One region of the Pseudomonas sp. R4-84 genome, then DNA from elsewhere that is predicted to be linked to it. Evidence: predicted binding sites of a transcription regulator. Region 1 holds the regulator's gene; each other region holds the start of a gene.
What was found. Region 1 encodes sigma-54, which starts transcription at its own class of promoters, with help from an activator protein. Its sites were predicted from a motif close to ANTGGCATNNANNTTGCTNT; they were not measured.
Positions count from the first base shown of each region.

Region 2: a site for sigma-54 is predicted at 2,502-2,521, ahead of M1D68_RS08675 (CmpA/NrtA family ABC transporter substrate-binding protein). Genes of this name have one in related genera too.
Region 3: a site for sigma-54 is predicted at 2,859-2,878, ahead of M1D68_RS04065 (pilin). Genes of this name have one in related genera too.

Region 1 covers NZ_CP096390.1:4,642,328-4,646,953, reverse strand. Annotated here, with positions in the region: gene rapZ (RNase adapter RapZ) at 1-275, opposite strand, end outside; gene ptsN (PTS IIA-like nitrogen regulatory protein PtsN) at 278-742, opposite strand; gene hpf (ribosome hibernation-promoting factor, HPF/YfiA family) at 755-1,063, opposite strand; gene M1D68_RS21230 (RNA polymerase factor sigma-54) at 1,139-2,635, opposite strand; gene lptB (LPS export ABC transporter ATP-binding protein) at 2,831-3,556, opposite strand; gene lptA (lipopolysaccharide transport periplasmic protein LptA) at 3,556-4,104, opposite strand; gene lptC (LPS export ABC transporter periplasmic protein LptC) at 4,091-4,626, opposite strand, start outside.
Region 2 covers NZ_CP096390.1:1,858,340-1,862,965, reverse strand. Annotated here, with positions in the region: gene rlmKL (bifunctional 23S rRNA (guanine(2069)-N(7))-methyltransferase RlmK/23S rRNA (guanine(2445)-N(2))-methyltransferase RlmL) at 1-439, opposite strand, end outside; gene rmf (ribosome modulation factor) at 972-1,187, shown strand; gene M1D68_RS08680 (quinone-dependent dihydroorotate dehydrogenase) at 1,394-2,413, opposite strand; gene M1D68_RS08675 (CmpA/NrtA family ABC transporter substrate-binding protein) at 2,648-3,859, shown strand; gene M1D68_RS08670 (ANTAR domain-containing response regulator) at 3,874-4,449, shown strand.
Region 3 covers NZ_CP096390.1:870,059-874,684, forward strand. Annotated here, with positions in the region: gene M1D68_RS04055 (type II secretion system F family protein) at 1-996, opposite strand, end outside; gene pilB (type IV-A pilus assembly ATPase PilB) at 999-2,699, opposite strand; gene M1D68_RS04065 (pilin) at 2,925-3,356, shown strand; gene M1D68_RS04070 (BON domain-containing protein) at 3,663-4,016, shown strand; gene M1D68_RS04075 (DUF2845 domain-containing protein) at 4,334-4,626, opposite strand, start outside.

The DNA of each region.
Region 1 (4,626 bases):
GCATCCAGGTAGAGCACATCGCATTGGATATGGCGGCTGCGCACTTCCTCGAGCAGTTCGGGGAAGCGCGACAAGTGGCTGGGCAGGTTACGGGCATCGACCGACACGGCGACCAGCGGTTGCGCCAGTTCGGTGTGGATCAGGGCGCGCTCGGCCAACTCCGGAAGCAGGCCTGCCGGCAAGTTGTCGATGCAGTAGTAGCCGCTGTCCTCGAGCACATTGAGGGCGGTACTTTTACCGGAGCCGGAGCGGCCACTGACGATGATCATGCGCATGTTTAATGACCGTTCTGCTCGTCCAGGACAACCTGATACAAAGCGTCGTTACTCGTTGCGCTGCGCAGTCTTTCGCGCACTTCCTTGCGGTCCAGCATGCTGGCGATCTGGCGCAGCAGCTCAAGGTGCGCATCGGTCGCCGCTTCCGGAACCAGCAATACGAACAGCAGGTCGACCGGGGCGCCGTCGATGGCGTCAAAATCTATGGGCGCTTCAAGGTGCAGTAGCGCGCTGATGGGCGACGTACAGCCTTTGAGGCGGCAATGTGGAATGGCGATGCCGTTGCCAAAACCGGTGGAGCCTAGTTTTTCACGGGCGATAAGGGCCTCGAAGACGTCCTGCATTTCCAGATCCGGCACTTCGCGGTGGATCAGGTTGGCAATTTGTTCGAGGGCTTTCTTCTTACTGCCACCCGGCGCGTTCACCTGGGAACGGCCGGGGGTCAGGATGGTTTCTAGTCGGATCATGGATTGGGGGGGTTAACGACCGGTTGCGCCCTGGAGGAGGCTCTGGGTCTTTTCCTTATGCTTTTTGAGTTGGCGATCCAGCTTGTCGGTCAGCAGGTCAATCGCGGCATACATGTCATCATGCTCCGCATTGGCAACCACTTCTCCGCCGGGAATATGCAGTGTGGCTTCGATCTTCTGCTTCAGCTTTTCGACGTTCAGAATGACTTGCACGTTGGTGATTTTGTCGAAATGCCTCTCCAATCGGTCGAGTTTTTCGCCGATGTAGGTGCGCAGGGGTTCGGTCACTTCCAGTTGGTGTCCACTGATGTTGACTTGCATACAGCTTCTCCTTCGTTGCCAGTGCATAAAGCGGCAGGCTGGGTGCCTGCCACTGGAACGCTGTGGCGTGGCCTGTTACATCAACCGCTTGCGTTCGCTCGAAGGTGCGATCCCCAGGGATTCGCGGTATTTGGCGACGGTACGGCGGGCCACCTGAATGCCTTGTGCCTCCAGTAAACCAGCGATCTTGCTGTCACTCAACGGCTTTTTCTGATTTTCCGCAGCGACCAGTTTTTTGATGATCGCGCGGATGGCCGTGGACGAGCATTCGCCGCCTTCGGAGGTGCTGACGTGGCTGGAGAAAAAGTATTTCAATTCATAGATGCCCCGAGGGGTATGCATGAATTTCTGGGTGGTCACCCGTGAAATCGTCGATTCGTGCATGCCCACCGCCTCGGCAATGTCATGCAGGACCAACGGCTTCATCGCTTCGTCGCCATATTCCAGGAAGCCGCGCTGATGCTCGACGATCTGGGTGGCGACTTTCATCAGGGTTTCGTTGCGGCTCTGCAGGCTCTTGATGAACCAGCGCGCTTCCTGCAACTGGTTGCGCATGAAGGTGTTGTCGGCGCTGGTGTCGGCGCGTTTGACGAAACCTGCGTACTGGGCGTTGACGCGCAGCTTGGGCATCGACTCCTGGTTGAGCTCCACCAGCCAGCGATCGTTGTGCTTGCGCACGATTACGTCGGGGACGACGTATTCGGGCTCGGTGGATTCGATCTGTGAGCCAGGACGCGGGTTGAGGCTTTGCACCAGCTCGATGACCTGGCGCAGTTCATCTTCCTTGAGCTTCATGCGACGCATCAGTTGGCTGTAGTCGCGTCCGCCCAAAAGGTCGATGTAATCGGTCACCAGGCGCTTGGCTTCGGCCAGCCACGGGGTTTTGGCGGGCAATTGGCGCAGCTGCAGCAACAGGCATTCGCCCAGGTTGCGAGCACCGATGCCGGCGGGTTCGAACTGCTGGATGCGATGCAAGACGGCTTCGATCTCGTCCAGCTCGATGTCGAGCTCGGGGTCGAAGGCTTCGAGAATTTCTTCCAGCGTCTCGTCCAGGTAACCCTGGTTGTTGATGCAATCGATCAGGGTCACGGCGATCAGGCGATCGGTATCGGACATCGGCGCCAGGTTCAATTGCCAGAGCAGATGACTCTGCAAGCTCTCGCCGGCGGACGTGCGGGTAGTGAAATCCCATTCGTCGTCATCGCCGCTCGGCAGGCTGCTGGCGCTGGTCTGATAGACGTCTTCCCAAGCCGTGTCCACGGGCAGGTCGTTGGGAATGCGCTCGTTCCATTCGCCATCCTCAAGGTTGTCCACCGTGGGGGCGGCTTCCTGTTGGTAGGTTGGTTCCTGGATTTCCGGGGTGGTTTTCTGCTCGACATTGTCGGCCAGTGGATCGGTGTTGTCGAAGTCGTCGCCCTCTTCCTGGCGTTCGAGCATCGGATTGGATTCCAGGGCCTCTTGGATTTCCTGTTGCAGGTCCAGGGTCGACAATTGAAGCAGGCGGATGGCCTGTTGCAGCTGCGGTGTCATCGTCAGCTGCTGGCCCATTCTCAAGACTAGCGATGGTTTCATGGCAGGGGCTTAACACCTTATTTGCCGGCGCACATGCGCCATCCACTACAGGGCGCCGGAGCGCCAAACTTAAGCAAATTATATGCCTGAAACTGAAGTGTTTGCCTAGGGGGCGTCTTCAATTAATTGAGAGTGCCCCACGGGTCGTCATCGGACATTCGGCGCCACCCAGGCCTTCGCCTGAGGCTTCGTGGCTTAAAGGCGGAACTCGTGGCCCAGATACACTTCCTTGACCAGCTCGTTGGCCAGGATGGTGGCCGAGTCGCCCTCGGCGATCAACTGGCCGTCGTTGACGATATAGGCGGTCTCGCAGATGTCCAGTGTCTCGCGCACGTTGTGGTCGGTGATCAGCACGCCGATCCCCTTGGCCTTGAGATGATGGATGATCTGCTTGATGTCGCCCACCGAAATCGGGTCTACGCCGGCGAAGGGTTCGTCGAGCAGAATGAATTTCGGCGCGGTAGCCAGGGCGCGGGCAATTTCCACGCGACGACGTTCGCCGCCGGACAGGCTCATGCCCAGGTTGTCGCGAATGTGGCTGATATGGAATTCCTGCAGCAGGCTCTCCAATTCCTGGCGGCGGCCGGCCTTGTCGAGCTCCTTGCGGGTCTCGAGGATGGCCATGATGTTGTCGGCCACCGACAGTTTGCGGAAGATCGACGCTTCTTGCGGCAGATAACCGATACCGGCTTTCGCCCGGCCGTGCATCGGCTGGTGGCTGACATCCAGGTCGTCGATCAGTACGCGGCCCTGGTCGGCCTGAACCAGCCCGACGATCATGTAGAAACAGGTTGTCTTGCCCGCGCCGTTGGGGCCGAGCAAGCCAACGATCTGGCCGCTGTCGATGGACAGGCTGACATCGCGCACAACCTGGCGGCTCTTGTAGCTCTTGGCCAGGTGCTGGGCTTTCAGAGTTGCCATTACTGCGCCTTCTGCTCGTCGGTTTTCTTTTTCGGCTGGATCACCATGTCGATCCGCGGACGCTGTTCGGTCACCTTGCTGCCAGTGGCACGGCCGGCGCTGGCCAGCTTCTTGACCGTGTCGTAGACGATCTTCTCGCCTTGGGTCACGTTGTTGTCCTTGTCGACGACCTTGGCGCGGTCGATCAATACAACGCGGTCCTGGGCGGCGTGATACTGGATGGTGACCCCGTAACCCTGCACAGGCTTGGTGTCGCCTGCGGTCTGCAACTGTTCGAAGTACGCCAGGTTGCCCACGGATGTCACTACGTCGATGTCGCCGGACTGGGTCCGGGTGATGGTGACGGTATTGCCGGTCACCTTCATCGAGCCCTGGGTAATGATCACGTCACCCTTATAGGTGGCGACACCGTTCTTGTCGTCCAGTTGCGCGTCGTCGGCCTGGATGCGGATAGGCTGGTCGCGGTCGTTGGGAAGGGCCCAGGCGCTCGCGCTTCCCAGTGCAGCGCCCAGACTGAGCAAAATAGGGAGGGTTTTAGCGAGCTTCATACTGTCCTCTTACTTTCGATAGCAGGTGTATCCTGCTTTCCTTCAAATACGCCTTCATTCCCACGCCGGTCGACACGCCGCCAGCGCCGTCGATTCTAACGGGTTGCTCGGTCTGCGCATATTCTCGCTGCGGGAAGACCGTCATGCGACTGCTGGTGATGATGGTCGTACGGTTCTTTTCATCGGTCCGGGCGATGCGCACCGAGTCGATCAGTTCGACTTCGGTGCCGCCGGGATTGACCTCGGCCCGTTCGCTCTGCACGTGCCATGGAAATTCGGTACCCCGGAACATGTTCAGGTCCGGTTTGGTCACCAGCGTGACGTCGCTGGCCTTTACATGATCGACCTTGTCGGCCGTCATCTCGTACTGCACCTTTCCGTCCGGCAGGTATTGCAGGGTATGCGTATTGGTCGCATACCAGTCGATGTCATTTTCCTCGACCTTGGCCGCGGGTTGGTCAAGGAAGCGTTCCGGGCTGATGTTCCAATAGCCCACCGCAGCGAAAATCGCGGCGATGCAGC
Region 2 (4,626 bases), 2.8 Mb from region 1:
CCAGGCGCAGGTGGATGCGCAGGTCCGGGTTGAGCTTATCGATGGAAGGACGGTCGCCCGAAGGGGTGCGCAATTTGTCGACGATAGCGTCCTTGACCTTCAAGGCGCCGAAATGGGTGTTGTCGATGCCCGAGCCGTGACCGCTGAATTCCACCGCCAGGGTGCCATCGGGCAGCATGTGGTCTTGCCAATCGACATCCAGTACGCCGTGGTAAAGGTCTTCAGCGTCCTTCATCGGGAAGCGCTTGAGCACCAGCAACACGCGGTTCGCCAGGCGCGACCATAGGCAGAGCCGATAGGCTGTCTCCATGTCAGCGCTGCCGCGAACGGCCGAGGTGTGCTCGCGCGCCTCTTCAAGGCCAAGCCCGACGGCTTCCTCAAGAAGCAGGCCTTCGAGGCCCTTGGGACAGGTGAGGAAGAGTTCGAAACGGTCGGACATTGGATTTCCAGAGCCTTTGGCTAAGTGGGCCGGGCAACGCATTGCCGGGCCGGGTTCAATCAGGTGCTTTTCTCAAGAGCACCCGCGTGGCACGAGCGTGTGCCGTTCCGTACTCGCCGCTCAGGTTCAAAGAGCTTAGATGCGTGTACAGATAAAAAAATTCTGTGCAACAAATTGTGAAAAGTCACCCCTTTCGTCGAATAGTACCCGAGTGCAACAGGGGGACATTCTCATCCGACCATGGCGACCGCCTTTCGGCGCAGGGCTGATCATACAGGGGTCTTGCTCAAAAGCGGGTGTTGAACATCATGTTACTTATCGCACTAGCATCTTTAATGTTACGTGCTTATGACAAAACGATCATTCCATCCGTGTGACGCTTTGGTTAGAACTCACCACAGGTTGACGTCGCAACGGCGTCAACACCTCGGCTCGTCACGCCGGCAACGAGCCGCCAACGGCAGAATGATTCTGCCCCGGCCTCAATAGAGGTCGACGCTAAGCAACAGTCAACAAGTGAGGGCAACACCCTATGAGAAGACTTAAGCGTGATCCGTTGGAAAGAGCATTTTTACGCGGTTACCAATATGGCGTTGGTGGTAAATCCCGTGAGCTTTGCCCCTTTACTCTACCGTCGGTACGTCAAGCCTGGATCAATGGCTGGCGGGAAGGACGCGGCGACAACTGGGACGGTATGACCGGCACTGCGGGTATCCATAGACTCAACGAACTTCACGCCGTCGGCTGACACAGGGCTTATTACTCAAGAACTCGACAACTTGACATCCAAACCGATTTAACCACGCACGTCCCATCCGGACGGCGGGCTACGGCCCAAGGGGCTCCTTCTGGAGCCCTTTTTAATGCACGGGATTCGCGGATTTGAGCTGAAAACACTGGTGTGGCGAGGGGAGTTATCCCCTCGCCACAAATGGACCTCACCAACCTGAGGAATCACCCCAACGCCGCAATCGCATCCACCGACTCTCGAATCAGCGCCGGCCCCTTGTAGATGAAACCCGAATAAACCTGCACCAGGCTTGCCCCAGCGGTGATTTTCTCGGCGGCATGCCGGCCTTCGGTGATCCCGCCCGCCGCAATGATCGGCAAGCGTCCCGCCAGTTCACCCGCCAGGATTTTCACGGTATGGGTGCTCTTGTCACGCACCGGCGCACCAGACAAACCGCCCGCCTCGTCACCGTGTTCCAGCCCTTCGACGCCTTCGCGTCCCAGGGTGGTATTGGTGGCAATCACCGCGTCCATGCCGGTCTCGATCAGGGCCTGGGCCACTTGGACGGTTTCCTCGTCGCTCATGTCCGGGGCGATCTTGATGGCCAACGGAACATGCCGGCCATGGATAACCGCCAGCTCCGCGCGGCGCCGGGCCAGGTCGGCGAGCAATTGCTTGAGGGAGTCACCAAATTGCAGGCTACGCAGCCCCGGAGTGTTCGGGGAGCTGACATTTACGGTGACATAGCTGGCATGGGCATAGACCTTGTCCAGGCAGATCAGATAGTCGTCGACGGCGCGCTCCACCGGGGTGTCGAAATTCTTGCCGATGTTGATGCCCAGCACGCCCTTGTACTTGGCCGCCGCGACACGGGCCAGCAGGTGATCGACGCCCAGGTTGTTGAAGCCCATGCGATTGATGATCGCCTCGGCCTGAGGCAGACGGAACAATCGTGGCTTCGGGTTGCCCGGCTGTGGCCGCGGCGTCACGGTGCCGATCTCGACGAAGCCGAAACCCAGTTGCGCAAAGCCGTCGATGGCGGCGCCATTCTTGTCCAGGCCCGCCGCCAATCCGACCGGGTTGGGAAATTCCAGGCCCATGACCGTCACCGGCAGTTTCGCCGCAGCCTTGCACAGCAGACCGTTGAGGCCCAAGCGCCCGCCCGCGCCGATCAGGTCCAGGGACAGGTCGTGGGAGGTTTCCGGGGAGAGTTTGAACAGCAGTTCACGGGCCAGGGTGTACATGGGCGGCTTTGACTCGGGCGACGAAATGAGGCCGCGATTATAGCCGCGCAACGGCGTCGCAAGCGAGGCGCTCGCACAAAACCGCAGCGCTGGCATATGCCTTGCACCTTTTTGGTCATCAGCGCCCCATGCCAACGACGGAATGAGTGCCGCACTGTTTCAAAGGACAACGGCGTCGGCGTCCGGCCTTCCTTGGCCCGGACACGGCGCTTTTTGATGTGGAAGGTGATATCGATGAATGAAGTTCCAGCCACGCCCCTGGCCTGGGTCAATGGCAGCGATGCCCCGGAAAAAAGCGCGATCAATCTTGGCTTCATGGCCCTGAGCGACTGCGCCCCGGTGGTGGTGGCCGCCACCCAAGGCTTCGCCCAACCCTACGGCCTGACCTTGAACCTCAAGCGCCAGGCGTCCTGGGCTAACCTGCGGGACAAGCTGGTCAGTGGCGAAATCGACGCAGCCCACAGCCTGTACGGCCTGATCTATGCCGTGCACCTGGGTATCGGCGGCGTCGCGCCCACCGACATGGCCGTGCTGATGGGGCTGAACCAGAACGGCCAGAGCATCAACCTGTCCCACGGCCTCCAGGCCCAAGGCGTGACCAGTCCTGAGGCACTGGAACAGCACGTGCACCAAACTCGCCCGAAACTGACGTTCGCCCAGACGTTCCCCACCGGCACCCACGCCATGTGGCTCTACTACTGGCTCGCGGCCCAGGGCATTCATCCTTTATCGGACGTCGACAGCGTCGTGGTGCCGCCGCCGCAAATGGTCGCGCACTTGCAGGCTGGTCGTATCGACGGTTTTTGCGTGGGCGAACCCTGGTGCGCCAGCGCGGTGAAGCAGAACCTTGGTTTTACCCTGGCGACCACCCAGACGATCTGGCCCGATCACCCGGAGAAAGTCCTCGGCTGCACCCGCGCTTTCGTCGAGCAATACCCCAATACCGCCCGGGCATTGGTCATGGCGATCCTTGAAGCCAGCCGTTTCATCGAGCAAAGCGTCGAGAACCGTCGCAGTACCGCGCAATTGCTCAGCGCGCCCGAATACCTCGATGCGCCGCTGGATTGCATCGAGCCGCGCCTGCTGGGCATCTACGCCGACGGCCTGGGCAACAGCTGGCAGGATCCCCATGCCATGCGCTTCCACGGAGGCGGCGAGGTGAACCTGCCATACTTGTCCGACGGCATGTGGTTCATGACACAGTTCCGCCGCTGGGGCCTGCTGCGCGAAGACCCGGACTACCTGGCCGTCGCGCGCCAGGTCCAGCAACTCGAGCTGTACCGTGAAGCCGCTGCGACACTGGGCATGACGCCCCCAGGCCAGGACATGCGCAGCAGCCAACTGATCGACGGCACCACCTGGGACGGCACGGACCCGGCCGGGTACGCCCGCAGCTTCAAACTGCACGCCTTGAGCGATGCGGCTCCCCTTCTCGCCAGCCGCTGACAGGAGCCACGATTATGCTGCGTATCCTGCTGATCAACGACACCGCGAAAAAAGTCGGCCGCCTTAGAGCGGCCTTGATTGAGGCCGGCTTCGAAGTGATCGACGAATCCGGCCTGACCATTGACCTGCCAGCGCGCGTCGAAACGGTGCGTCCGGACGTGATCCTGATCGATACCGAGTCACCCGGACGCGATGTGATGGAGCAAGTAGTGCTGGTCAGTCGCGACCAGCCGCGACCGATCGTCATGTTTACCGACGAGCACGATCCGGATGTGATGCGCCAGGCCATCAAGTCGGGTGTGAGTGCCTACATCGTCGAAGGCATCCACGCGGCGCGCCTGCAACCGATCCTCGATGTCGCCATGGCGCGCTTCGAAAGCGACCAGGCCCTGCGCGCCCAATTGCTGGCCCGCGACCAGCAACTGGCTGAACGCAAGCGCATCGAACTGGCCAAGGGCATGCTGATGAAAATGAAAGAGTGCAACGAGGAACAGGCCTACACGCTGATGCGCCGCCAGGCCATGAGCCGCCAGCAGAAGCTGATCCAGGTGGCGGAGCAGATCATTGCGATGAATGAATTGCTTGGCTGAAAGCCTTGTAGTGCCTGGCCTGCCCCATTCGCGAGCAGGCTCGCTCCCACAGAATCGGTGAACGCCTCAAATCCCCATGTGGGAGCGAGCCTGCTCGCGATAGCCATCCCCCTCCCTCGGGTTGGCACAGATCTCGCTTAAGCAACCCCACAGGTAACCAACGGCGGTTGCCCCACC
Region 3 (4,626 bases), 1.9 Mb from region 1:
GAAAACGCCGGAAGCGCGCATTGAAAAATTCAACTGCATGCCGGTCGAGACATCCTGCCGGATGCGTTGTACCGCGCGCTTGAACACTACGTTGCCGGTAGCGCCCGACACGGAATCGAGGGCTTCGACCAATGGTACGCCGGCCGCAAAGGTCGTCGACAACGTACGGGCGTAGCGAGCCACGGCGGACTTGTACATCAAGGTGCCGATCAAGGGCAGCTTGAGCAGCCATTTGTCTCGCCAGTCACGAAATGCCTGGGAACGCTTGAGCGCATATTTCACGCCGAAGAACCCACCCACCAGCCCACCCAGCAACATCCACCACCACTCTTGCAAGAACTCCGACAAGCCGATGACCATCAGCGTGAAGGCCGGCAGCTTTGCGCCAAAGCCTGCGAATACCGACTCGAACTGCGGCACGACCTTGATCAGCAGGATGCTTGTGACCACGGCGGCAACGGCGATCACCGCGGCAGGATAGGTCATGGCTTTCTTGATCTTGGCCTTGAGGGCCTCGCTTTTTTCCTTGTAGGTCGCGACGCGGTCCAGCAGCGTGTCCAGGGCACCGGCCTGCTCACCGGCATCTACCAGGTTGCAGTACAACTCGTCGAAATACTGGGGGCATTTGCGCAGCGAGGCGGCGAAACTGTTACCGGCGGCGACCTCCTGCTTCACCTCGTCCACCAACTTGCGCATATTCGGGTTGTCGAAGCCCTCGCCAATGATGTCGAACGCCTGCAACAGCGGCACCCCGGCCTTGAGCATCGTCGCCATCTGGCGGGTGAACAGGGCGATGTCCAACGGCTTGATGCGCTTGCCCTTGCTGAATATCGAGGTGGACTTTTTGCGAACCTTGCCCGGGTTGATGCCCTGCTTGCGCAACTGTGCCTTGACCAGTGCCGGGCTTTGGCCGGTCAGTTCGCCGGACATTTTCGTGCCTTTGCGGTCTTTGCCTTCCCACGTGTAGACGTCGGTTTTTACTGCCTTGACCGCCATGTTCAATCCTTGGTGACCCGGTTGATTTCTTCGAGGCTGGTGATGCCTTGCATCACTTTGAACAGCCCCGAGGTGCGCAAGTCGTTAAAGCCGTCCTTGCGCATCTGCAGGTCGATTTCCAGGGAGTTGCCCTCGGCCATGATCAATCGTTGCAGCTCTGGCGTGTTCTTCACCACTTCGTATACCCCCACGCGACCTTTGTAACCGCTGTTGCACTGTTCGCAACCGACCGGCTCATAGATCGTGAATGAGCCGATGCGTTCCCGGGGGAAACCCTCTTTGAGCAGGGTTTCCTCGGGAATCTCGATGGCTCTCTTACACTGTGCGCACAGCTTGCGCGCCAGGCGCTGGGCGATGATCAGGTGGACCGCCGTGGCAATGTTGAAGCCGGGGATGCCCATGTTCTGCAGGCGGATCAGTGTTTCGGCGGCGCTGTTGGTGTGTAGGGTGGACAGCACCAGGTGCCCGGTCTGGGCGGCCTTGATGGCGATTTCGGCGGTTTCCAGGTCACGGATCTCGCCGACCATGATCACGTCCGGGTCCTGACGCAGGAACGAGCGCAGGGCATGGGCGAAATCCAAGCCCTGGCGCGGGTTCACGTTGACCTGGTTGATGCCTTCCATATTGATTTCCACCGGGTCCTCCGCCGTGGAGATATTGATATCCACGGTGTTGAGGATGTTCAGGCCGGTGTAGAGCGACACGGTCTTGCCCGAGCCGGTCGGCCCGGTCACCAGGATCAACCCTTGTGGTTGCTTCAAGGCTGTCATGTACAGGTCTTTCTGTTCCGGCTCATAGCCCAGGGCATCGATGCCCATTTGCGCGCTGGAGGGATCGAGGATCCGGATCACCACTTTTTCCCCCCACAGCGTGGGCAGGGTATTGACCCGGAAGTCGATGGACTTGGTCTTCGACAGGCGCATCTTCAGCCGACCGTCCTGGGGTTTGCGTCGCTCGGAAATGTCCAGGCTCGCCATGACTTTCAAGCGCGCGGCAATGCGGTTGGCTAGCTGGATGGGAGGCTTGGCGACCTCCCGCAGCATGCCGTCGGTACGCACCCGCACCCGGTAGGTTTTCTCATAAGGCTCGAAGTGCAGGTCGGAAGAGCCGCCCTTGATCGCGTCCAGCAGCATCTTGTTGACGAAACGTACGACCGGCGCATCGTCGCCGTCCTGCCCCGCGATAGTGTCCTGCTTGCGGTCGTCGATCGACTCGATGTCCAGGCCGTCGAGATCGACGTCGGCCATGCCCTCCAGGCCGGTGCTGCTGGATTCGAAGAATTTTTCGATGGCATCGCTGAGCTTGTCGTCTTCCACCAGGATGGCTTCGGTGGTCAGGCCGGTGCTGAACTGGATGTCGTTGATGGCTTGGTGATTGGTGGGGTCGGAAATGCCCACATAGAGCTTGTTGCCGCGCCGCCACAGCGGCAGTACGTGATGCTGGCGCACCAGTTTTTCGCTGACCAGGCCGGCGGGCTGGTTGTCTTTGTCTAGGCTGTTGAGGTCCAGCAGGGCGATACCAAAATGCTCGGAGGCGATTTCCGCCACCTGGCGGCTCTGGATCAGTTTGTTTTGCACCAGGTAGCTGACCAGGGGCACTCGGTTGCGCTGGGCCTGTTGAAAAGCCTGCTGCGCGCTTTGTTCGGTGATCAGTTCAGCCAACACCAATTGCTTGGCCAGGCCGCTGAGGGCGATGTCATTCATGGGGATACCGGACGCGGACTGTTCATGATTTATAGCCTAGTCAAGCATCGGTGGCTGACCAGCGAGCAGAGGTGACAAAAAGCGTCAGATAGTGCGGCTGTTGGGGTAGGACGTTGATCTCATGCGGCAGGGAAAGCCTGGGCTGGCGGGGCTTCCAGGGTTGGCATGTGCCCTGCAATGACCGTTTCAGGTCATGAGATTTCGACTCATGCACGGGAGATGTCTATGAATAAGCAAAAGGGTTTTACACTGATCGAGCTGCTGATCGTGGTGGCGATCATTGGGATCCTGGCGACGTTTGCGTTGCCGCAGTACTCGAAGTACCAGGCGCGGGCGAAGGTGACGGTCGGGCTGGCGGAAGCTTCTTCATTGAAGGTGCCGGTTGAAGACCTTCTGAATAAAGGTACAACGCCAACCGCTGCCAACACGGGCGTACCGGCGTCGAGCAATAACTGCACGATGACCATTGGGGGTGACGCGGCCGCTGGGACGGCCAGCATCACTTGCACTATCAAAGAGGCACCTGCCTCCATCATAGGCAAGACGATCATTCTCAGCCGTGCCGGGACAGGTGCCTGGACATGTACTTCTAACGTTGCGGAAGAGTTCTTGCCTGCGGGCGGTTGCACAGCAGCGGCTGGCGCGGCAGCGGGTTGACAGTTGTTGCGAGACTAACCAAAGCCCCGCATCAGCGGGGCTTTGTCATTTAGCGGGGGTAAATCTCCAATATCGAAATAACCTCGGTAATTCATGAGCTTAGCAATCCGGCAAAACCCGCATGTTGCATGTACCAAATCCCTCAGTCATGCAATTTGCATGATTATGAAAATAACCGCTTCGCTTAACTTATTGATTTATAACGACTTTCACGTTGTTTCAAAACTGGCACAGCCTTCGCACTACTCCTGACAACCTGCCGCGATGCAATTTCGGCAGTTTCTGAGAAAAACAGGAGTTACTCGTATGAAGAAGTTCGCTATCACTGCCGCTGCTGCCACTGCACTGACCCTGACCATGGCTAGCGCTTTCGCCGAGACCACTCAAGCAACTCAGGCCCCGATGATGCTGGCTGCGGGCGAAGTGACAGAGGCTAAGGAAGACGTTTCCGATACCTGGATCACCACCAAGGTCAAGGCCGACCTGGTGACCGAGAAAGGCATTCCAGGCTCCGACATCAAGGTTGAAACCAACAAGGGCGTCGTGTCCCTGTCTTCGACCGCTGTGTTGAGCGATGCCCAGAAAGACACCGCCGTCGCGATCGCCAAGAAAATCAAAGGCGTACGTGATGTGTCGGCCGATGGCCTGAAATCCGAGTAAGGCAAGGCTTCTCGCCTGGACGGGAGAAGGCGCGGCAAGCGGGCTGTGTTTTACGCTTGCCGATGCTTTGGAGTTCATGCGAAAGGCCACATGGAAGTGGCCATTACAGGCCCCCGGCATTCGTGCCGGGGGCCTGTTCTATTTTGGGAGGGAGAGAATGTGAGCCAGTCAGGGAAACCGGGTAGTCCCTTTCGCGAGCAGGCTCGCTCCCACATTTGATCGCATTCTTCCAGAAACAACCCGGCCCCTGTGGGAGCGAGCCTGCTCGCGAAGGCGTAGGCACTGTCGCTGCAGATACCCTGGAATAGCCCAACCAATCACCGCCCACGCTTGCTGGTAATCTCCACCAGCCGATTCCTCTCGAAGCGCAAGTACTGGTACATCCCGCTACGGGGTCCGTAAGTCCATTCCTCCACCGGATACTCCTCCCGGCGGTTGACGCTGCGTTTGTAGCCCAGATCATCACGCGCTGCAGGCTGTCCACATTTTTGCAGCACCTCGCTCGTACGATCACCGATGCTGATCAAATGGCTGCCACAGCGCAACGTATTGGCGGCTGTGGCCTGGCCGGCTGCCAATAGCAGCAGACTCAGGCTGAATCCGTACCAAT